Regions from separate parts of the Leptolyngbya sp. O-77 genome, predicted to be linked through region 2. Evidence: predicted binding sites of a transcription regulator. Region 2 holds the regulator's gene; the other holds the start of a gene.
The links. Region 2 encodes HrcA, which represses chaperone genes, less so after heat shock. Its sites were predicted from a motif close to ANTTAGCACTCNNNANTNNNGAGTGCTAANT; they were not measured.
Positions count from the first base shown of each region.

Region 1: groES (co-chaperone GroES) is a predicted target of HrcA. The motif match lies at 8,269-8,299, and genes of this name have one in related genera.

Region 1 covers NZ_AP017367.1:548,433-560,062, forward strand. The annotation lists gene O77CONTIG1_RS02380 (transposase) at 1-351, shown strand, start outside; gene O77CONTIG1_RS02385 (NAD(P)H-quinone oxidoreductase subunit F) at 1,021-2,856, shown strand; gene O77CONTIG1_RS27650 (NADH-quinone oxidoreductase subunit M) at 3,005-3,967, shown strand; gene O77CONTIG1_RS27655 (hypothetical protein) at 3,982-4,092, shown strand; gene O77CONTIG1_RS27660 (hypothetical protein) at 4,142-4,519, shown strand; gene O77CONTIG1_RS02395 (CO2 hydration protein) at 4,635-5,762, shown strand; gene groL (chaperonin GroEL) at 5,943-7,580, opposite strand; gene groES (co-chaperone GroES) at 7,707-8,018, opposite strand; gene O77CONTIG1_RS02410 (acylphosphatase) at 8,468-8,773, shown strand; gene O77CONTIG1_RS02415 (glycosyltransferase family 4 protein) at 8,988-10,364, shown strand; gene yqeK (bis(5'-nucleosyl)-tetraphosphatase (symmetrical) YqeK) at 10,466-11,128, shown strand; gene rsfS (ribosome silencing factor) at 11,278-11,630, shown strand, end outside.
Region 2 covers NZ_AP017367.1:347,258-358,887, forward strand. The annotation lists gene trmB (tRNA (guanosine(46)-N7)-methyltransferase TrmB) at 47-721, shown strand; gene O77CONTIG1_RS01520 (phospholipid carrier-dependent glycosyltransferase) at 724-2,244, opposite strand; gene O77CONTIG1_RS01525 (YifB family Mg chelatase-like AAA ATPase) at 2,559-4,085, shown strand; gene O77CONTIG1_RS01530 (hypothetical protein) at 4,123-4,836, opposite strand; gene O77CONTIG1_RS01535 (hypothetical protein) at 5,196-5,690, opposite strand; gene O77CONTIG1_RS24090 (hypothetical protein) at 5,840-6,049, shown strand; gene O77CONTIG1_RS01545 (Dps family protein) at 6,128-6,610, opposite strand; gene O77CONTIG1_RS01550 (ferredoxin) at 7,201-7,500, opposite strand; gene puuE (allantoinase PuuE) at 7,728-8,642, opposite strand; gene hrcA (heat-inducible transcriptional repressor HrcA) at 8,947-10,041, shown strand; gene O77CONTIG1_RS01565 (proteasome-type protease) at 10,069-10,803, shown strand; gene O77CONTIG1_RS26525 (hypothetical protein) at 11,305-11,439, opposite strand.

The DNA.
Region 1 (11,630 bases), 200 kb from region 2:
GCCGAAGTCAAAGCGGCCCCTTGGGTTTTATTTGAGGTTTTAGAGACGCACCAACGGATGGCTAAAATTCTTGCTGACCAGGGTTACCAGGGGGATTTGGAGGAGGATATAGAAGCAGTGTATGGGGTCGAGTTTGAGGTGGTGGAGCATAAGGGAAAAGGATTTTCGGTGCAAGCGAAGCGATGGATTGTGGAACGGACCTGGGCTTGGCTAGAGAACAATCGGGGATTAGTGCGAGACTATGAACGATTGCCTGAGAATCATGAGGGCATGGTTTATGCCGCGATGATTCGGTTGATGCTGCGACGATTAGGAAATAACCGCAGGACAAGAAAAACGAAGGAAGCTTAACAACTGTTTACAAACACTCTCTAAGCGTTTGCGGCAGTAATGCTACAGTCCTTATTACAAAAAACCTTGTGTAGCGGCGATCGCACTCTTTGTCTAGAACGTGCGATCGCCTTTTTAGCAACCTAAGTTTGGCATCAAGTCGATCCCATATCGGGATACATCAGCAGCCAGTAAAATCCTCAGTCCGCTTGATCTGCTATTGGCAGCAATGCGAGAATCGCTCAAGTCGTGCCACAGGCTGCACGCAGTGGCTTAGATTCAAGGGCGGATCAGACTTAGGGGGGTAGGCCAAGCAGTTTAGTCCTACGAATGTAGACTCAGAAATGCGTATCTGTTCAAGCAACAGTTCAAACCATGTTCAGACTACATTTGTTCAGACGACATTCAGGTCAGATAGTTCAGTCAGGATGACATGAGTTCGGGCATGGCTGGTTAGCCTAGCTCATGAAGTGTTTGCGATACAGTAGCTCCAACTGCAACTAACTCCAGTAGAGTAGGCCTCCAGGCGAGCAAGCCTCCAGTAGATGGAAGTGGGTTCGAGCAGCCATAGAGAATCAGTGAATGATAAAGCGTGATGAAAGGCAGCCCGACAATCTTGGCACCTGTTTTAGCACCTGTTTTAGCACCTGTTTTATTTAGCACCCGTTAAAGCGCGTAAGGGATGAATCGATGGTTCAGTTTTTAATTGAAACCAGTTGGTGGGTTCCAGGCTATGGATTGATTGGAGCGCTGTTGACGTTGCCTTGGTCTGTAGGGGTGGTGCGGCGAACGGGGCCCCGGCCAGCGGCCTATTTCAATATTTTGATGACACTGCTGGCCCTGGTTCACTGTGGGCTGCTGCTGTGGGTAGTCTGGGATATGCCACCCCAGTATGAGCCGCTACCCTGGCTGTCGGTGCTAGACTTGGACATTACCCTATCGCTAGAGCTATCCCGAATCAGCGTTGGCGCAGCACTGATTATTACGGTCTTGAGCCTGATTGCCCAGGTGTTTGCCTTGGGATACCTAGAGAAAGACTGGGCGCTGGCCCGGTTCTACGCGCTGATGGGCTTTTTTGAAGGAGCCATGAGCGGACTGGTGCTGAGCAACTCGCTGTTCCTCAGCTATGCCCTGCTGGAGATGCTGACGCTTTCGACCTATCTGCTGGTGGGATTTTGGTATGCCCAACCGCTAGTGGTCACGGCGGCTCGCGATGCTTTCTTGACCAAGCGCGTAGGCGATGTGCTGCTGCTAATGGGCGTGGTTGCGGTGGGTCTACTGGCAGGCGATTTAGACTTTCCCTATCTGGAGGCCTGGGCTGAAACGGCGAATTTGTCGCCGCTGGTGGCAAATCTGGTGGGTCTGGCCCTGATTGCGGGCCCGGTCGGCAAGTGTGCCCAGTTTCCTTTGAACCTTTGGTTGGATGAGGCAATGGAAGGGCCAAACCCGGCCTCGATCCTGCGGAACTCGGTGGTGGTGGCCTGCGGAGCCTATGTGCTGATTCGGATGCAGCCGATCGTGGCGCTGTCGCCTGTGGCGCTGACGACCTTGATGGTGTTGGGGACGGTGACGGCGGTCGGGGCTTCGCTGGTGGCGATCGCCCAAATCGACATCAAACGTGCCCTCTCCCACACGACGAGCGCCTATCTGGGTCTGGTGTTTTTGGCAGTAGGGCTACAGCAGCACGATACGGCGCTGCTCCTGCTGTTCACCCACGGAATTGCCAAAGCGCTGCTGTTTATGTGTACTGGCTCGGTGATTCTGACCACCAGCACTCAAGATTTGCGAGAAATGGGGGCGCTGGGGTCGCGGATGCCCGCCACGGCTAGCGCTTTTGTGATTGGGGCGCTGGGGTCTGTGGGGCTGGTGCCGCTGGGATGCTTTTGGGCGATGTATCAGTGGGCGCTGCCGGTGTGGCGGTCTTCGCCGGGTTTGCTGGCGGTGCTGCTGATCGTCAACGGCCTAACGGCTTTTGGGCTAACGCGAGTGTTTGGTCTAGTTTTTTGTGGTGAGGTGAAGCCCAAAACGCGACGCGCTCCTGAAGCACCCTGGCCGATTGCAGTGCCGATGGTATCGGTGGCGATCGCCACGCTGCTGGTGCCCGTTATGCTCCACAACTGGGGGCTGCTGCCCGACTGGAGAGACCTGAATCTGGCGATCGCCGGGGCGCTATTTGCCTCCAGCATCACGGGTTGCGGGCTGGGTGTTTTCTTTTACATCGGATCTCGCCCCCTGCCGCAGCCGGGCGGACTGGGCTGGAAATCGCTCCAGGATTTCCTGGCCCACGATTTTCGGATTGAGCAGCTTTACAAGCTGACGGTGGTGTTTGCTGTGTCCCAAGGTTCGAGGCTTACGGCCTGGTTTGACCGATACGTGGTAGACGGCATGGTGAATCTCCTCGGTGTTGCGTCGCTGATCGGCGGCGAGAGCCTGAAATATACTGTTTCGGGACGTGCTAGACACTATCTGCTAACCGTGTTTGTCGGGGTCATTTTGGGAATTGCCTGGCTGGGCTGGATGTTTTAGAACCCTATCGCTTGATTCGGAACGCCTGTTGCTAAAACACCTAAAAAACTGCTGGCTAAAGTTCTTCCCCCAGAACGCTGCACCCAGACTTACTCCCACGCTCTCACCCACGCTCTTACACAAGCATCCCCAACCATTCTGATTTGCCATGCTGAGTGTTCTAATCTGGTTTCCGGTTCTTGGTGCGCTGATCATCAGCCTCTTGCCCCAAGCGCAAGCAGCGGCGAGGGCCCGCCAGGTGGCGCTGGGGTTTGCAACGCTGGTTCTGGTGTGGACTGGGGTGCTGGTCAGCCGGTTTGACACCAGCGCGGCTGCGTTTCAGCTTCAGGAAGCGCTAACGTGGATTGAGCAGCTTGGGCTGAGCTACAAACTGGGGGTGGATGGACTGTCGCTGCCGCTAATTGTGCTAAACAGCCTGCTGGTGTGGTTGGCAATCTACAGCACTGATGTCAATTTGAATCGTCCTCGACTCTGGTATTGCCTGATGCTGCTGCTAGAAGCGGGCGTGGCGGGGGCGTTTTTGTCAGAGAACCTGCTGCTGTTCTTTCTGTTCTATGAGGTGGAACTGATTCCGCTTTATTTGATGGTGGCAATTTGGGGCGGCGCACGACGGGGCTACGCGGCCACCAAGTTTTTGATTTACACGGCGCTGTCGGGAATTCTGATTTTGGCTGCTTTCTTTGGGCTGGCGCTGCTGAGCGGGACGGGCAGCTTTGACTATGCGGTGCTGCAAAACCCGGCGCTACCGATTGCCACGCAGTTGGTGCTGCTGATTACGCTGCTGATTGGCTTTGGCATCAAGATTCCAATTGTGCCGCTGCATACCTGGCTGCCAGATACTCACGTCGAAGCGCCAACGCCAGCCTCGGTGCTGCTAGCGGGGGTGCTGCTGAAGTTGGGAACTTACGGAATTGTGCGGTTTGGGCTGGGGCTATTTCCTGAAACCTGGCAGCTTGTGGCACCGTGGCTGGCTTGGTTGGCGGTGGTGAATGTGCTGTATGGCTCCTTTGTGGCGATCGCCCAGACCGACATGAAGAAAATCGTCGCCTACAGTTCCCGTCGGGCACATGGGGGTATATCCTGCTGGCTGCCGCTGCCGCCACACCGCTGAGCATCGCCGGGGCGATCGCCCAAATGGTCAGCCACGGGCTAATTTCCGCGCTGCTGTTTTTCCTGGTAGGCGTGGTCTATGCCAAGACCGGCACACGGGATGTGACGGTGCTGCGGGCCTGCTGACTCCGGAGCGAGGACTACCGCTGGTGGGGTTCCCTGATGATTGCGGGGGGTGATGGCCAGCGCGGGCATTCCCGGCATGGTGGGCTTTATTGCTGAGTACATCATCTACCGCAGCAGCCTGCTGGTCTTCCCCATCCAGACTCTGCTGTGTATGCTCGGCGTTGGGCTAACAGCCGTGTACTTCTTGAATTTGATTAACCGCGTCTTCTTTGGACGGTTGCCCGACGCCCTAGCGAACCTGCCGGCCATCTACTGGAAAGACCGCATTCCTTCGATTGTGGTCGTTGTTTTGGTCATCTTCCTGGGGCTTCAGCCCAACTGGATGACCCGCTGGAGCGAACTCACCTCCCTATCGCTGGGCACGCTAGACGACCGGGCGATCGCCGCTGCGCTGGCCCCCCGCCCCCTCCGCCGAAGCGTTGAGTAATTTTTGAGTCATTTGCTTGAACGTCCTTAAAGATTCAGGGATCACGCAGCTTACGCAACCATCCCACCACCCCACACCCAAGCCCCTTGCTCTATAAGATCCTGAAGCTCCTGCTATGCTAACCGCACCCTCTCCCACCGCCCATCCCCTTTCCTACATCGTGGACCGGATTGAGTCTGGCGGTGCGCTACTGCCCGACACCCCGGAAAACGTTGTGGAAGTGGTAGGCATTCTCAAGAGCTATGGCGTGGTGCTGGATGCCTACTGGCGCAACCTGATTTACATTTCAGAGCATCAGTTTTTGGTGCTGTTTCCGTTTTTCAAATATTTCAACGGCGAAATCACGCTAGCCAAGCTGCTGCGCCACTGGTGGCACGACCGGATTAACTACGAATTTGCCGAATATTGCATGAAAGGCATGTTCTGGCACGGCGGCGGCGGTCTGGATGCATTTCTTGACACGCCGGAGTTTGTGAACCTGGCAAAAACGGCGATTCGCGCCAAGGTCAAGTCCAATCCGCTAATGGGTGGCCTTAATCATCTGTTTCCCGACTTCTTGGTAGAACAGGTGCGGCTGCTTTGCTATTACAGCGGGCTAGGGCAGTTTTGGCGAGTTATGAGTCCGATGTTCCTGACACTTTCAGATCGATACGACCGGGGAGAAATCAGGGCGATCGCCGATGTGGTCGCCCACGTCAAGCAAGGTCTGGTCGATGCAGCAGCTTTGCCCATTACTTATGCCGTGTCTATCGGCGGAAAAACCTACGACATCTTGCCCGCTTCAGCGGGGCTGACCTTCTTGCCCGATACGGCACTGCCCTATGTGGAAGCGGTGTTTCTTCGGTCGTTTCCCTTCTTTGGCACAGTGTCTTACAACGCCCAGGCGCACCAAATTTCGCATGAGCAGGCAGATTTTAACTATGGGGCGCTGTTTGCCGATCCGCTGCCGATTGGCGGTGGGGGCATTCCGCCCACGCTGCTGATGCAGGATATGCGCCATTTTCTGCCTGATTACCTGCACAATATTTATCGGCAGGGGTTGCGGGGCGAAGATGACCTGCGGGTGAAAATCTGCCTGAGCTTCCAAAAATCTATGTTTTGCGTGACGACGGCAGCAATTTTAGGGACGCTGCCGCACCCGCTCGATACGACCGATCCAGCTCAGCGGCAAGCCAACCGAGCGTATCTTGAAGCCTGGGTGGAGCGCCTGTCGCCCTCGCGTTTGCCGTGTGTGCAGGAATAGGGCGTGACAGGAGAACTAAAAGAGAACTAAAAAAGAGCGATCGCCCGCTTGGAACGATCGCTCTTTTCGTTGAATGTTCTTGACCTTCGACTCTGAGTCCGACTCCCAGGAGCCACACCAGCAGTGTAGCGACTGGGAGTTCCAACCGAGTCGTCGAACTGAGTCGTCGAACGGTCGAACTTAGTAGTCGAAGTCGCCGCCCATGCCGCCGCCAGCGCCAGCGCCAGCCGCTTCTTTGGGTTCGGGCTTGTCAACAACGATGCACTCGGTCGTCAGCACCATGCCCGCGATCGATGCCGCATTTTGCAGGGCAGAACGAGTCACCTTTGCCGGGTCAACAATACCCGCGTCAAACATATCGACGAACTCATCGGTGGCGGCGTTGTAGCCCACGTTGAAGTCCTTCTCCTTGACGCGCTCAGCAATCACCGCGCCGTTCTGACCTGCGTTTTCGGCAATCCGCTTCAGCGGCGCAGACAAGGCACGGGCGACAATCAGCGCACCCGTCAGTTCTTCCGCCGTCAGGTTGCTCTTAGCCCACTCTTCAAGCTGCGGAGCCAGGTGAGCCAGCGTGGTGCCACCACCAGGAACGATGCCTTCCTCTACCGCAGCCTTGGTCGCGTTGATGGCATCTTCCAGGCGCAGCTTGCGATCCTTCATTTCGGTTTCGGTCGCAGCACCGACCTTGACCACAGCCACACCGCCAGAGAGCTTGGCCAGACGCTCTTGCAGCTTCTCTTTGTCGTAGGAAGAATCGGTTTCTTCAATCTGACGGCGAATTTGCTCGCAGCGAGCCTTGACCTGAGCCTCGTTCCCTTCTGCAACAATTGTGGTGGTGTCCTTAGTAATCGTGACACGGCGAGCCTTACCCAAGCTTTCCAACTTCACGTTGTCGAGCTTCAGACCCGCATCTTCGGTAATCACCTGACCGCCCGTCAGCACGGCAATGTCTTCCAGCATGGCCTTGCGGCGATCGCCAAAGCCAGGAGCCTTGACCGCAGCCACGTTCAGCACACCCCGCAGACGGTTCACCACCAGAGTCGCCAAGGCTTCTTTCTCAATGTCCTCAGCAATGATCAGCAGCGGACGACCAGCGCGGGCCACTTGCTCCAGCACGGGCACTAGGTCTTGCACCAGGGTAATCTTCTTGTCGGTCAGCAGAATAAACGGCTCATCTAGGATGGCCTCCATGCGCTCGGTGTCGGTGGCAAAGTAGGGCGAGATATAGCCCTTGTCGAAGCGCATCCCTTCGGTGACTTCCAGTTCGGTCGTCATGGACTTGCCTTCTTCCAGCGAGATCACGCCTTCGCGACCCACTTTGTCCATCGCTTCGGCAATCATCGCGCCGACTTCTTCATCATTGCCCGCAGAGATAGAGCCAACCTGGGCGATCGCCTTGGAATCTTCCACCGGACGAGCGTGTTCCGCGATCTTCTCCACCAGGAAGTTAGACGCTTTATCGATGCCACGCTTCAGGGAAATGGCGTTAGCCCCTGCGGCAACGTTCCGCAGACCTTCTTTCACCATTGCATGAGCCAGCACGGTCGCCGTCGTCGTCCCGTCGCCAGCGGCATCGTTGGTTTTAGACGCAGCCTGACGGATGAGAGCGACACCCGTGTTTTCGATGTGATCTTCTAGCTCGATTTCCTTAGCAATGGTCACACCGTCATTCACGATCTGGGGTGCGCCAAACTTCTTCTCTAGCACCACGTTGCGGCCTTTGGGACCCAGGGTGACTGCAACGGCTTCTGCCAGGATATCGATGCCCTTTTCCAGAGCGCGACGTGCGTTTTCGTTGTAAATGATGCGCTTAGCCATAGTTTCCGATTTTGGATTTGCGATTGAGGATTTCGATTGAAAGTCTACGAGTTTCGGTTTGGCATCTTGGACTTAGTGCAGCAAAGGGTGCCGCAGCTTGAAGATCCAAAACCCAAAATCCAAAATTTAGCCAACGATCGCCAGAATGTCTTTCTCGGACAGCAGCACGTACTCTTCGCCGCCCAGCTTGATGTCGGTGCCGGCGTACTTGGAGTACAGCACTTTGTCACCCACCTTCACTTCCAGTTCTTGACGGGTGCCGTCGTCATTGCGCCGACCGGGGCCCACCTGCGCCACTTCGCCCACTTGAGGTTTTTCCTTAGCGGTGTCGGGCAGGAAAATGCCGCCTGCGGTCTTTTCTTCGGAAGCGCTGACCTTCACAAACACGCGATCGCCTAATGGCTTAACGGTTGAAACACTCAAGGACACAGCAGCCATACGTATAGTCTCTCCAGACGATAAAGTTGCAGTTGGGTTGAAGAATCTTGCTCAATCACTGAACTTTGTTGACTAGATCGCGCACTGGGAGAACTTGCACCCTTGACGCACTCCAAGTTCCCGTTCATATTGAGAAGCTGAACCGGGCATTCAGTAGAGCGATCGCCCTCCGGGAAACAAGCTCTATAAACCCAGCAGAGCCACCTGCAACGTGTCAGTGTGCTGATTGAGCCATTGCTATCGAGTCAAGATTTAGCACTCTCAACTCCTGAGTGCTAATTTACCTGGCGCAGGGGGCCGTCAGCAACTTTGTCGGGGGTACGGGTTCCCGAACTCAGGGGTTAAGGGTTTAGAGGTTGGGGTTAGGGATTGGGGAGTGGCGGGTTGAAGTGGTCCTTATAGAATCAGCGCTGAGTTCAATGGTTTTTGAGTAGGGAGCCATCGACCAAATGACGCAAGCACAACCACCACAGACTGCGGGCGACTGGGTGCGGGCTCATGTCTGGATTTCGGGCAAGGTGCAGGGGGTAGGCTATCGCTTTTCGACCTGCGACACAGCGACACTCTTAAAGATCAACGGCTGGGTGCGAAACCTACGAGATGGGCGCGTCGAGGCCGTGTTTGAAGGGCCGGGCGATCGCGTTCAAGAAATCATCCGCTGGTGTCATCAGGGGCCGCCCACTGCGGTTGTGAAAGACGTTTCAGTGCAATACGAGCCGCCAGAGCATCTGCAGAGTTTTGAGGTCAAGCGATAAGCTGGAGTGCAAATTGGCAGATAGCGCGAAGTTTCGACATTTCATCCAAACGCGCACCAGGCAGAAAGCACGCTGAATCAGAAAGCACGCCGAATATCGATGGGTGGGCAGCCTTGATTCAACCTCGACAGTGGGTTCTCCGTTCTCTCGGCTTCTGTGCCAGCCCTGGCTTCTGCGCTAAGATGCTCATTCCGCTGGCGATTCCTCTGGCTGCATGAAGATCCTGATCTATTCCTACAACTATTTTCCAGAGCCAATTGGGATTGCGCCGCTGATGACGGAGCTAGCCGAAGGATTGGCCCAACGGGGACACCAGGTGCGCGTGGTGACGGGGATGCCCAACTATCCGCAGCGGCGCATCTATCCGGGCTATCGTGGGCGGCTGTATCAAACGCGAGTGGAAAACGGCGTGTGCGTGCAGCGCTGCTATGTCTGGATTCGGCCGCGGCCAGGGCTGCTGGGGCGGGTGCTGCTAGACGGCAGCTTTGTGATTACGAGCGTCGTGCAGGCGCTATGGGGCTTTCGACCCGACGTGATTCTGCTGACCACGCCGCCGCTGCCCGTCAGTGTGCCTGCGGCACTGCTGGGGAAGATTTACCGCTGTCCGGTGGTGCTAAACGTGCAGGATATCCTGCCGGAAGCGGCGGTGCGGCTGGGCATTGTGAAAAATCGGCTGGCCATTCGTGCGTTCGAGGCGCTGGAACGGTTTGCCTATCGCACCGCAACGGCGATCGCCGTAATTGCCGACGGCTTTGCCCAAAACCTGCAACACAAAGGCGTATCGCCTCAAAAGCTAATCTGCATTCCCAACTGGGTAGATGTAAACTTTATTCGCCCGATTCCACCCGCAGAAAACCAATTTCGCCAGCAGCACAGCTTGCAGGACAAATTTATCGTGCTGTATGCAGGCAATATCGCGCTAACGCAGGGCATGGAAACCGTGATCGAGGCAGCAGCACGGCTACACGACCTGCCCGATCTGGTGTTTGCCATCGTGGGCGAGCGCGAGGCCTGTCAGCAGTTGCAGGACTATGCGCGGCAGTGCCAGGCAGACAACGTGCAGTTTTTTGACTTTCAGCCGAGGGAGCGATTGCCCGACCTGATGTCGGCGGCAGACGTGGGGCTGGTGGTGCAGCGCAAAAATGTGGTGAGTTTTAACATGCCGTCAAAGTTTCAACTGCTGCTGGCGAGCGGCTGCCCGGTGGTGGCCTCGGCTCCGATGGAGGGCGAGTTGGCAAAACTGGTGCTGCACAGCGAAGCGGGAACGGTCGTGCAGCCGGAGCAGCCGGAGCAACTGGCGGAAGCGCTGCGCTCGGTCTATGACGATGCGCCGCAGCGGGCCGCGTGGGCCCACCAAGGGCGACAGTATGCCCTCCAGCACTATCGCTTTGAGCAGGCGATCGCCGCCTATGAACAGCTATTCTACTCGCTGGTCGGTTCGGCAACGCCAGAAACGTCCGCCCCGTCCCCCGCGCCCGCTGCCACTCGACCTACTGGGACGCTGCCAAACGGTTCCACGCCCAGCGATTCAAAAGCCAGCAGCCCAACGAGTGCCACCGAGCCAGCCCGTCGTCCCCAATCCCAGCGGTAAGCAAGCCATCCCGTAACCTGCGCTACAATTGACTCACTTGGCAGGAGACGGTGAGCAGATCTACGCATTCCTAATGCATCCTCAAGCAACATGAATCCAGCATGGTTGATTTAGACGATGACGCGCTGCGGAGCCGCATTCTGAACTGGCTAGAGGTTCAGGTTCCAGCCTCGCGGGTGCAGCATGTGCTGGGGGTCGAGCAGATGGCGATCGCCCTGGCCCAGGTTCATAACCTTGAGCCTCAGCGGGCGGCCCTGGCGGCGCTGCTGCATGATCTGGCGAAATACTTCAAGCCCCAAACGCTGCTGAGCATCGCGGACGAGGCGGGGCTGCCGCTCGATCCGGTAGACGAAGCCAATCCGCATCTGCTCCATGCCGATGTAGGAGCGATCGTGGCGCAGCGAGAATTTGGTGTCACGGATGCAGAGGTGCTAGCGGCGATCGCCAACCATACGCTTGGCAGTCCGGGCATGAGTGCCCTGAGCTGCGTCGTGTTTTTGGCAGACACGCTAGAGCCGGGGCGCGGCGACACCGCCGAACTCAACCATTTACGAATGGTTAGTCAACAAAATTTAACGCAAGCAGTTTGGATGACCTGCGACTATACCTTCAAATATCTGCTGGACGCTGGACATTTAATTCATCCCCGCGCCCTGCAAACCCGCAACTGGTTTCTCCAGGCAGATTCAGGGCGATGGCGCAGCCCCGCCGCCGAGGCATATCGCGCTGCAACTTGGTCGGCCCCAAGATTTACCGCAACTTGATTTTATTTTTTGCCCGCTGCTTCGTTGTTCATCACACAATGCAAAACTTTGTTTTTTTGCTATTCTGCCTGCAATCTCGATTCAGCCAGTCCTGAATCTGTTTTCCTATCAAGCCCTGTCCTATCAAACCTAGAGGTACTGAACATTTGATGACCCATGAATCTCCGCTAGAGGCCCTGCTTTCTACCCGGTTGGCTGCTGATGCATCCGCCCCTCGCCTCGCCGTCGAAACCGACTCCAGCAGCGATGACCTGGCGCTGGCGATCGCCCAAGCCGCCGACGACCGCAAAGGGGATGACATTGTGCTCCTGAAAGTGGCGGATGTGTCCTACCTGGCAGATTATTTTGTGCTGGTGACGGGCTTTTCGCACGTGCAGGTGAGGGCGATCGCCAACAGCATTGAGCAAACGGTGAAGGAAAAACTTCAGCGGGTGCCCGTGCGAATCGAGGGGCAAGCCGAGGGCAACTGGGTCCTCATCGACTACGGCGATGTCATTGCCCA
Region 2 (11,630 bases):
AAAATCTAAAATCCAAATCTAAAATCCCAAACCGGCATCCCCTCCCATGCCCGTCGTCCGCGTCCGCCAGCACGTCAACCCGCTCAGCCAAAAATATCAGCAGCCCGTCGCGCCGCCAGACTGGTCGCAGGTGTTTGCAAATCCGGCTCGACCGCTGCATCTGGATATTGGCTGCGGACGGGGTGTGTTTTTGCTAAAGATGGCGCAGGTCGAGCCGGAATGGAATTTTCTGGGGCTGGAGATTCGCGAGCCGCTAGTGGAGCAGGCGCTGAAGTGGCGCGATGAGGAAGCGCTGAGCAACCTGCACTACATTTTTTGCAACGCCAGCAATTCTCTAGAGCCGCTGCTGCGATCGCTCCCACCGAATATTCTCCAGCGCGTCAGCATCCAGTTCCCCGACCCCTGGTTCAAGAAGCGACACCAAAAGCGGCGTGTGGTGCAGCCCAGCATGGTAAACACGCTAGCGAACCATATGCCTGCGGGCAGCGTCGTGTTTTTGCAATCAGACGTGGAAGCGGTGGAAGCGGAGATGTGCGATCGCTTTCAGGAACATCCCGCGTTTCAGCGCCAATCTGCCGAATGGCTACCCGATAATCCGCTGCCCGTTGCCACCGAGCGCGAATCGTCCACCCTTGCTCGCCGGGAACCTGTGTTTCGCGCTCTGTTTACGAAGAAGAATGAAGAGGGAAGAACGAAGAACGAAGAGGGGCAGAGCATTTAGTTTCAAATCCATGACGGCAGCCAGCGGCGTAGCTGTAGACCGTCCGCAGAGAGGGGCAGTCCCAGAAACAATGGCATCCAGAAGATAAAGCCGAAAATGACGAGGGCGATCGCCCCCCACGCCAGCCGCCGTGACCAGGGTTTGGTGCTGTGGAGCCAGCGATCTAGGACGAGTGCTAGACCCAGCACGGTCAGCAGTTCGGCGCTCATGTAGTGATACAGAAAGGTGCAGCGGGTGACGCGCATCCACATCAGCCATTGCACGGCCCAGTTGCCCACCACAAAGGCGGCAGCGCTAAGGTATGGCTGTGTATCGGGAGAGAGGCTCAGGGTCGATTCTGCGCCAGAGCGGGCTGCCTGCACGGCGGTTGCCCAGCGCCACAGCCAGTAGCCCACCACGCCCACCAGCAGCGCGATCGCCACCGTTGAGAGCCACCACAGGGTCGGCGTGCCCATTGCGTGAACGTCGTAAATCACGTCTCCAGCCGCCGTGGGCGCATCGGGCCCGACGACGGGCACCGGATCGCCCGGAGCCGCCGTTTTGTAAAAATAGGCAACCGGACGCAGCATCAGCGGCCAGGTATACCACGGCGAACAGTAGGGGTGAGCGTCCATGCCGCCCACACGGCTGTGATAGTCGAGGATGCGGTTTTGCCAGCCTGCAAAGCTGGTGCTGGGGTCGAGTTGAATATAGGGCAGCCAGCTCAGGTAGTAGGTCAGAAAAGGAATTCCCGCCATGCTCAGCGCCCACACGCCCGCATTCAAGCGAGACAGACCCGACAGCGGCGCGGCAAAGGGCAGGCTGGGCAGTCCGCGCTGCTGCAACCGCTGCATTCCCCATGCCACTATCCACAGTAGGTACGCCCCCGCCAAAAACGCCACGCCGTTCCACTTGATCCCCACTGACGCGCCGAAGCCTATGCCTGCCAGCACTAGATTCAGCCAGACGACGGGGGTGAGTTTGTTGGCGGAATGCAGCCTGTGGAGCGATCGCAACAAAAGCCACCAGCCCAGTAGCCCAAATAAGATTAGATAGACATTATTCAACGCATAGCGCGATTCGACGAGTAAAAATCCTTCGCAGGCTGCTAGCAGTGCCGTTAGTAAGGCGATCGCCTTTCGCCCGGTCAGCAAATGGGCGATCGCCCCCAGCACCAGCGGAATCACCGCTCCCGTCACGGCATTCAGCCAGCGGTAGCTAATCGTTGAAATGTATAGCCCACTCAGCCCGTTGTAGGTTTCTGGCCCGCCCCAGCCCAGCCGCTCTGACAGCCAGATGCCGCCCGCAATCAGGTACGTGCTGAGGGGCGGATGCCCGCCAAATTCCTGCTTCCCTTGCAAAAACGCCGCCGCAAACTTGGCGTAGTATACCTCGTCAAAGACCAGCGTATTGAATCGCCCCAACCCCCACAGCCGCAGCGCCAGCGACACCCCAAAAAGACTCGCCAGCCCCAGCCCATACCACGGCAGCCGGGAAGACGAAGCAGATTTGAAACGCTTGGAAATTGGGACAGTGCGGCTCATGGGCGATTCGCGAAGCGATCCCTGTGGGAATCGTGCAGGCGTGCATTTCTCAACCATCATAAACAACCAGCCCGCTGGCAGGTCAGGGGGCTGGAGGCTGGGGGCTGGTTCCCTGCGCCCCAGGATAGGTGATATGTCTCTAGACATACAGGTTACGACAAGTCGAAATTAGCCAAGCCTGATGCAGCTAGCTTTTCAACCCTGACCCCTGACCCCTAGCACCTGATCCCCGCTATCGATCTAACCCCCTAACCCCCTGTTCCCCCCCTCTGCCCTTTCGGGCATTCTGAGGACTGGAGACAACAGGGTGGATCATGCTAGCAAGAGTTTGGAGCGCTTCGCTGATCGGCATCGACGCGATGAAGGTGGGGGTGGAGGTGGATATCGCCGGGGGGCTGCCCGCAATTGTGGTGGTGGGGCTGCCCGATACGGCTGTGCAGGAATCCAAAGAGCGCGTGAAGGCGGCACTGAAAAACGCAGGCTATGCCTTTCCGATGCGGCGGGTGGTGATCAACCTGACCCCGGCGGATTTGCGAAAAGAGGGACCCAGCTTTGATCTGCCAATTAGCATGGGCATTTTGGCGGCTTCGGAGCAGGTAAATGTGCAGCTATTGGAGCAGTTCATTTTGCTGGGTGAGGTGTCGCTGGATGGGTCGCTGCGGGCGGTGGCGGGTGTGCTGGCGATCGCCGCTACGGCCAAGCAACTGGGAATGCGCGGCATCGTGGTGCCCGCCGACAATGCCCGCGAAGCCGCCCTAGTGCAGGGCATTGACGTATACGGCTTCCAGCATTTGTCGGAGGTGGCAGATTTTCTAAACCATCCCGATCGCTATCAGCCGCTCCAGGTGAATGCGACGGAAGAACTCGCGCGATCGCCCTTTACCGGCCTCGACCTCAAAGACGTGAAAGGTCAGGCCCAGGCCCGCCGCGCCCTGGAAATTGCCGCCGCTGGGGGACATAATTTGGTATTCGTGGGCCCACCGGGCAGCGGCAAAACCATGCTGGCCCGGCGGCTTCCCGGCATTCTGCCGCCGCTCAGCTTTGAGGAAGCGCTGGAGGTGACGCAAATCCACTCCGTCGCCGGACTGCTGAAGGAACGAGGCAGCCTGGTGTGCGATCGCCCCTTCCGCAGCCCCCATCACTCCGCCTCAGGCCCGTCACTGGTCGGCGGCGGCAGTTTCCCTCGCCCCGGAGAAATCTCGTTGGCACACCGAGGAGTTTTATTTTTAGACGAGCTGACTGAATTTAAGCGGGATGTCCTGGAGTTTCTGCGGCAACCGCTCGAAGATGGCTGCGTCACCATTTCGCGCACGCGCCAGTCTGTCGCTTTTCCGGCACAGTTCACCCTGGTCGCCAGCACCAACCCCTGCCCCTGCGGCTATTTTGGCGACACGGTGCAGGCTTGCACCTGCTCCCCCCGCGGGCGCGAGCAATATTGGGCCAAGCTGTCGGGGCCGCTGATGGATCGGATTGACCTGCAAGTCGCGGTGAATCGGCTGAAGCCAGAAGAAATGATCCAGCAGCCCAAAGGCGAAGACTCGCAGACCGTGCGCCAGCGTGTGCAGCAGGCGCGGAGTCGCTCCCAGACGCGGCTTCAGAGCGAAGGGCTGCGCTGCAATGCCGAGATGCAGAGCCGCCACCTGCGGAAATGGTGTCGGTTGGACGACGCGACTCAGGCGCTGCTCGAAGGAGCCATTCGCAAGCTGGGGCTGTCGGCTCGCGCCACCGATCGCATTCTCAAAGTCGCCCGCACAATCGCTGATCTAGCAGGCGAGGAGGGGTTGCAAACCGCCCACGTTGCCGAAGCAATTCAGTACCGCACGATTGACCGAATGCAGTAGGGCAAGTCAATCCGCCTTCGTCGCTAACCTCTGGGTTCTAGTCCACCCAGCCGATTTCGTCGTTGCTGATGGATGGAGCGACAGGGCCGGGCAGCGGCGGAGGCGTTTGCAGCGTGCGTCGTAGCTCTAGCTGGGAGGTTTGCGACGGCTCGTGGCCAGGATGCACCTCTTTGCGGGGAGCCGGAGTAGCAGCAGTCGCTTTTTCAGCAGCTTGGGGAGCGGATTGGGCAGCGGGCTGGGCGACGGCTGGGGCGAGGGGCTGGGGAGCGGCGGCGGATTTGGCTTCTGCGCTAAGTTTGGCGTTTAGTTCTGTCAACTGCACAATGACGCGCTTGGTTTCATCGAGCTCAGTCTTGAACTGGGCGGCAGCGGCAGCTTCTGCCTTGAGCTGGTCAATCTGAGTCTGCTGGGCGGCTAACTCGGCCTCCAGGGCTGCAATCTTGCGCTGGAGAATGGCTTCGTTGGCCTGCGAGGTTTCCAGGGCGGCTTGCAGATCGGGCACTGCACCGGGAGCCGTATCGGAGGCGGGTTCCAGAGTAGGTTCAGGGGCAGGTTCAGGGGCAGGTTCAGGGGAACCTTCAGGGGTAGGTTCAGGGGAACCTTCAGGGGAACCTTCAGGGGCGATCGCCTCATTCTCCATCTCAGCACTCGCCGTCTCAGTCTCAGAGCCTTTTTCTGCCGCAGGGTCGGGCGCTGATGCGTCGGTTCGCTCCAGGGTGGAGGTGGTTTTCGTGTCGGTCTGGTTGTCCATATTGCTTTTCTCCCATGCCCCACTCGACGCAGTAAAACGTCTTTGCGGCTTAACTCGCTTGCGTGCCATGCTACTTGATCTAAACCGTATACCATTCTCCCCCGCCTGACTATAGCGCCGAATCTGCCACAAGTGAGGAATCCATCACGTAAATTGACGCGAGTTCATTAAATTTCAGGTTTAAAATTCCAGGTTTAATCAGGCAAGAGATTCTTCCAACTGCATAAGCTCTATAAAGAAAGCGCCGTAAAGAAAGCGCCGTCGGAGTCTGAGAGAGAAAAGACCCAACGGCGCTACCGAACTGGATGAGTTAAATCAGTTGAACTTCAGATCAAACTTTGATGGGCAGAGGCGATCGCCTACAGCGGCCCCTCAAAGTTGCTGTTGGGCTGGCCCAGATTGCTGCCGATGGGGCCCTGAGACACATAGCCGATGCGCTCGTTGTTGGCCTTGCCGGTGTAGAACACGCGAACAAACCTGCGGCCACCTTCGACGTAGCTATCCTGCGGCTCCGTCAGGAATACCGTTGCGCCACCTGCGGGGCCGTCGTTTTGGGCTTTGCCCGGCTCCCAGTAGGCTAGCAGCCCGTTGGGTGCGCTGGTCATCCGAACCCGATAGCGTGCGCCCTTGCGGATCTCGGTGGGGACTCTGAGGAAAGTCGCGTTGACCCAGCCAATCACAGGCTCTTTGATTTGGGCCCGTCCGTCGCCGACAATCCCCGTCAGCTTCACACGCTGGCTGGAGGGCAGGTTGATCGCTACGCCACTGAGGTCGGCATAGTCGTAAACCTGAACGGCACGGTTGGTTTCGCGGGTTTGGTTTACCAATTCGCGCTTTTCTTGAATAGTCACCATAAGGTGCAGACTCCTTATCCTATGTATGGGTACTTTTGTATGGGTAAGTTTGACGTTGCGTAGACAGTACGCGGCTTATGCGTAGCCCATGCGTAAGATATGCGTAAGGTATGCGTAAGGTATGCGTATCGAAAACGTAACGGCTGTGTATGCTGCGAAGCTATCGTGCCTCGCAGGGATTAACTTCACCGGGGCTTCGTAGAATTTCGGAGGCGATCGCCCTTTTTTCAAAAAAGATCCGATCGCCCTCCGTAGAAATGCGCGAAAAAAGCGCGAAAGAGTTCGCAAAAAAAGTGCGATCGCCCAGACAAACCTGCTGCTTGGCAGACCATCCGGGCGATCGCATTCACCGAAAATGAGTGGAGAAACCAGAATTAGTGAAAAATCCGTCAGATATCAAGCGTCAGGACAGTATAACCTTCCTCACTGCTTAGCTCCTAGCCATCTAGCAGTCCATCACCTTGCTTCAGGATCTCCTTCAGGAACCAGCGGTGCTTCTGGTGAACCTGTACCAGACGGGTCAGCAAGTCAGCCGTCCCGATATCGCCCGCATCGTCCGCCAGTTCAGCATCTTCATGCATTTCCGTGATGATGTGTTCGTGAGTGGCGATCGCCTCTTCCACCATCTCCCGCACCTTCAGCTTGCCCTTAGACGGCTTCACAGTGGCGGCAGGCAGATAGTCTGCGGGGTCGGCAATCGGCGTGCCATCCAGCATCAGGCTCCGCTCGGCCAGCTCGTCTAGCATGGCAAAAATCTCATTGCCATGTTCTTCAAACAGCAGATGCAGGTCACGAAACAGCGGTCCGTAGGTCATCCAGTGATACTTCTTGTAGTTCAAGTAGGCGACCAGCGTATTCGCTTGTTCGCGATTCAGCGCCTTGACCAAAGCAGTTTGACGAGCCTCTAGTGTCGTTGTCATACGAAAACCTCACTATTTAACGATTATCCAAATTCAGTCCAAACATTTAGCAACCCAAACAATTAGCCAGTCACTGATAGAGCGACACAGAACAGTTCGGCGACGGCTCAAGGCTACAGAGACACCTTCTCAATGAAGAACCCCTCCGACCACAGATCAATCACCAAGAGCCAGCACACACACAAACCAACCGCACTGCTCCAAAGTCTTCAGTTGCCTCTAGTTTCCAGCACTTTCATGAAATCTTCATCCTTCCAAAGAGACGTTTGCTGAGGGTGATGGCTCTACCTCGCGTCGGTTGACCGACCGGAAACCGCCTCATTGCGTTGCTGGCAGGCAGTCGGTGCTGGCAGAGATACCGCCCCTAGAAATACTGCCCCCAGTGATCCTGAAACATCCCGAATGCAACCTTCTCGATACAACCTTTCTAAATCATACTCGCTATGAGTTCGTTTTGGCAACTACCGATCCAAAGTTAAACTGCCAACCCAGCCCCATTAAGACTAAAAGGGCTGCCTTTTCACAGAGCTAATTGCTCGAAAAGACAGCCCGTTTTAAGTTCAAAAACCAATTCAAAACCAGTCAGCAGCTTAGTATAGCTCTTCTTCCTGATGGGTCAGAATCACCACGTCAGAGGTGGGATAGGCAACGCAGGTCAGCACGTAGCCTGCTTCGATTTGATCGTCGTCTAGGAAAGACTGGTCAGACTGGTCTACGGTGCCCTCTTTGATTTTGCCAGCGCAGGTCGAGCAAGCACCTGCACGACAGGAGTAGGGCAGGTCGATGCCTTGCTCTTCTGCCGCATCGAGAATGTACTCATCATCAGGCACTTCGATCGTGGTATTCAGTCCTTCAGCTTCGTTGATCAGCGTAACCTTGTAGGTTGCCATGCAACAGTCCTCTCAAAATACTTGAAACGGCAGTAGGGGGGTCGCCCAGTTCTAGAATCCAATAGCAATAATTGCCTATGAGCTAACCCTATTTCTGATACTACGGGAAAACTTTTGCCCTGCAACCGCGATCGCCCCTCAGGTCGAATTGGATTCGTAATGAAAAACTCAAGTTCAACCCGGAATTGCTTATACCTGAACCGCAAGCCGTCAATTCTGCAACCGTTTTATCGGGAACCTGGCGCGTGATGCTCATGCCAGTGTCGCGCAATATCAATCCGGCGACAGACCCACACCCGATCGTGCTGCATGATGTAGTCGAGAAAACGGGCCAGGGCAGCGGCGCGGCCGGGCCGGCCCACCAGCCGACAATGCAGACCAATGCTCATCATCTTCGGTGCATCGGCTCCTTCGGCATACAGCACGTCGAAGGCATCGCGCAGGTAGGCAAAAAACTGATCGCCGGAGTTGAACCCCTGAGCAGTGGCAAAGCGCATATCATTGTTATCCAGCGTGTAGGGAATCACCAGATGCGGCTTGCCGTAGTCATGCACCCAATAGGGCAGATCGTCGGAGTAGCTGTCGGCATCGTAGAGAAAGCCACCCTCCTCGACCACCAGCCGCCGCGTATTCGGACTCATGCGCCCCTGATAAAAACCGAGGGGACGACTGCCCGTAACCTGCGTCTGAATGGCGATCGCCTTTTGGATATGCTCGCGCTCTACCTCTTCGCTGACATATTGATAGTCGATCCATCGATAGCCGTGGCTGGCAATTTCCCACCCGGCTTCCACCATTGCCGCCGCCGCCTCTGGGTTGCGCTCCAGCGCCATCGCAATGCCGTAGACCGTCACGGGCAGTTGCCGCTGGGTAAACAGCCGATGCAGCCGCCAAAAACCCGCCCGACTGCCATATTCATAAATCGACTCCATATTCATGTGGCGCACCCCCAGCAGCGGCGATGCACCCACAATTTCTGATAAAAACGCTTCCGATGCCGCATCGCCATGCAGGATGCAGTTTTCACCGCCCTCTTCATAATTAATTACAAACTGCACCGCCACACGGGCCTGATTGGGCCAGCGTGGATCGGGCGTGTGGCGGCCATAGCCGACCAGATCGCGGGGGTAAGAAGTAGACATAGGTACTTAGAGAATGTTTGGAAGAAGTTTAGAAGAGGTTTGGAGTCGCAAAGGAATAGATCGGCCGACCTAGACTGCCTTAGCAACCTTGAAAGATGGATTCTAGGGCCCAATTAGACAGGTATTGTGCCACAGCGTCGAGAGGCAATTTTGTTTTTGTCAGATTTTTGGGGATTCATTCCCTCTCTGGCTTTACCCCTGCGGATCTCTGGCTTAGTATGTCTGGCTACGCATAGACAATCTCAGAGGCGCTAAATTACGATCACATTAATACGTTAAGAAATCCATAAGAAATCAGGCTGAGATGGCTACTCCAGTCAAGCTTAATAACCGCCAGCAGCAGGTACTCAGCGCTACGGTGCGTCAGTATATTGTCACGGCTCGACCCGTTGGCTCTGAGGCGCTGGTAGAAGAATTTAACCCCCGCGTCAGTTCGGCGACGATTCGCAATGTGATGGGTTATCTGGAGCGCGAGGGTCTGCTCTATCAGCCACACACCTCAGCGGGGCGCGTGCCGTCCGATTCGGGCTATCGGGTGTATGTAGATCAGCTGATGATCCCATCGGAGGAGGCCGCTCGCCGGGTTGATCGAGTGCTGGCGCAGCAGCTGGATGCCGAAGGCTGGAGCCTGGAAGCCGTGCTGCATGGTGCGGCGCAGATTCTCTCGACGCTCAGCGGCTATATTGCGCTGGTGACGATGCCCCAAAGCACAGTGGCTCAGGTGCGCCATTTGCAACTGGTGCAGATTGATCCGGGACGGCTGATGCTGATTGTGGTGCTGGATTCTTACAAAACGCAGTCGGTGGTGGTGGATCTGCCCAAAGCGCCTGCCGATTCTGCCCAATCTCCAGATGATCCTGAACTGCTAGAGCGGGAGCTACAGGTTTTGTCGAACTTTTTGAATGCTCATTTCAAGGGGCGATCGCTCGGTGACATTGCCTCTCTGGATTGGTCAGAGCTAGGGCGCGAGTTTGAGCAATATGCCAACGTGCTGCGGGTGTCGCTGGTGGATCTGGAGCGGCGCACCCAGTCGCCTGTGTCTACGCAGATCTTCATTAGTGGCGTGGCGGAGGTGCTGCGACGACATCCGGAGTTTTCCGAACTGCATCAGGTACAGACGATTTTGCATGTGCTAGAGGCAGAGCAAGACCAGCTCTGGCCGCTGATTTTTGAGGCTGATTCGGACGGGGGCGATCGCCGCGTGATGATTCGCATCGGCTCCGAAAATCCGCTGGAGCCGATGCGCGGCTGTACGCTGATTTCCACCACCTACCATCGGGGCAGTGTGCCCGTGGGCAGTCTGGGAATGCTTGGCCCAACGCGCATGATGTACGAAAATGCGATCGCCCTGCTAGAAACCACAGCGGACTACCTTTCTGATACGCTGAGTCAGTCCTAGTGTTTTAGCTTCAACATTCCTCACCCTATGACCTACTGCCTCGGCATTGTTACCCAATCTGGCTTTGTGGTGGCAGCAGATTCGCGCACAAACGCGGGCGTAGACTACATTTCCACCTATCAAAAGCTGTTTGACTTTTCAGAGCCGCATCAACGAGTCATCCTGCTTTGCACCTCTGGCAACCTGGCCATTACCCAAGCCATCGTAAATTCCCTCAACCGCGACCTGAAATTGGGTGAATGCGAGAGCTTCCACACGCTGCCCACGCTCTACGATGCCGCCTGCTATGTGGGCGAAAAAATTCGCCATATTCAGGAGCGAGAACGCCCCTGGCTGGAGCGCGACAAAATCGACTTTTCCTGCAACTGTTTGCTAGCGGGGCAGTTTCAGGGCGAGCCGCCGGAGCTTTATCTAATTTATCGTCAGGGCAACTGCATCCAAGCAACGCCTGAAACACCGTTTTTGCAAATTGGCGAAACGAAATATGGCAAGCCAATTCTGGATCGCATCCTGACCTACAACACGAGCGTTGAGGATGCAGCAAAATGCGCTCTGTTGTCCATCGACTCTACAATGAAATCTAACATCTCGGTAGGCCCGCCAATTAACCTAGTTATGTATCATGCCAATTCTTACAAAATTAGGCATCGTCTACGGCTAGAGCAAGATGATTTATACTTGACTGAAATTCGCAAACAGTGGGAAGCATCCCTCAAACAGGCCTTCGATCAAATGTCGCCAATCCAATGGTTTGAGTTGTGAGGTTTTAGCCGCAGTTGTTTAACCCGACTCTTGCATTGGATTTGGAATGACTCTAGGGGGCTATTCAGTTGGCTAATTTCGATCTTCTTTGGCAGGATTCACCATAAATTTCACGGCATTGCCTAATTCCATCGGGAACAGCACTACGGTATTAGAAGGACTGCCGGCTAGTCCGTCTATAGTCTGTAGCGTTCTTAGCTCAAGAGCAATGGGATTCTTCTGCATTAGCTCCGCGGCTTCTGCTAAGTTCTGAGCCGCGATGCGATCGCCCTCTGCTTTAGTAATAGTTGCAGTAATAGTTGCTCACTTTTCTCGCTCGGCTGAGGCTTGTCGGGACATAACTTTTTTCAGATCTTCAGGCAAATCAAAATCCTGTCGTTGAACTGAATCAATTCCCAGACCCCAGTCTCGTACTTTTCCCCACAATAAGCGCAATTTGATCTTGAACCTTCTCCCGTTCTGATAAAAGCTCATCTAGAGTCAAGGAACCTACAACGTCCCTCAAGGCAGATTGTACATGCAGTTCCACATCACGGTGGTGTTCAAACTCAGGTACAACTGGTGCTTGCTCCAGTGCATCAATGCCTCTGCCATCAGCGATTGCAGAGCGTTTTCAAATGTCGTATGTCGCGCCATTGGTACTCGGATTGACGCACAAAGTCATTGAGCGCATCATAAAGTCGGGAAGTTGGAGTCATTGGTCGTGCTGGTTTGTGTGGTAGCTTGTCAGCTTAAACCAAGCTCTACTTCCTGCCTAGTCTTAGTTCTAGCCTCTACAACTTTTGTCAATCAATCAGCTGTCAACGCATAACCGACTGGCTCGGCTC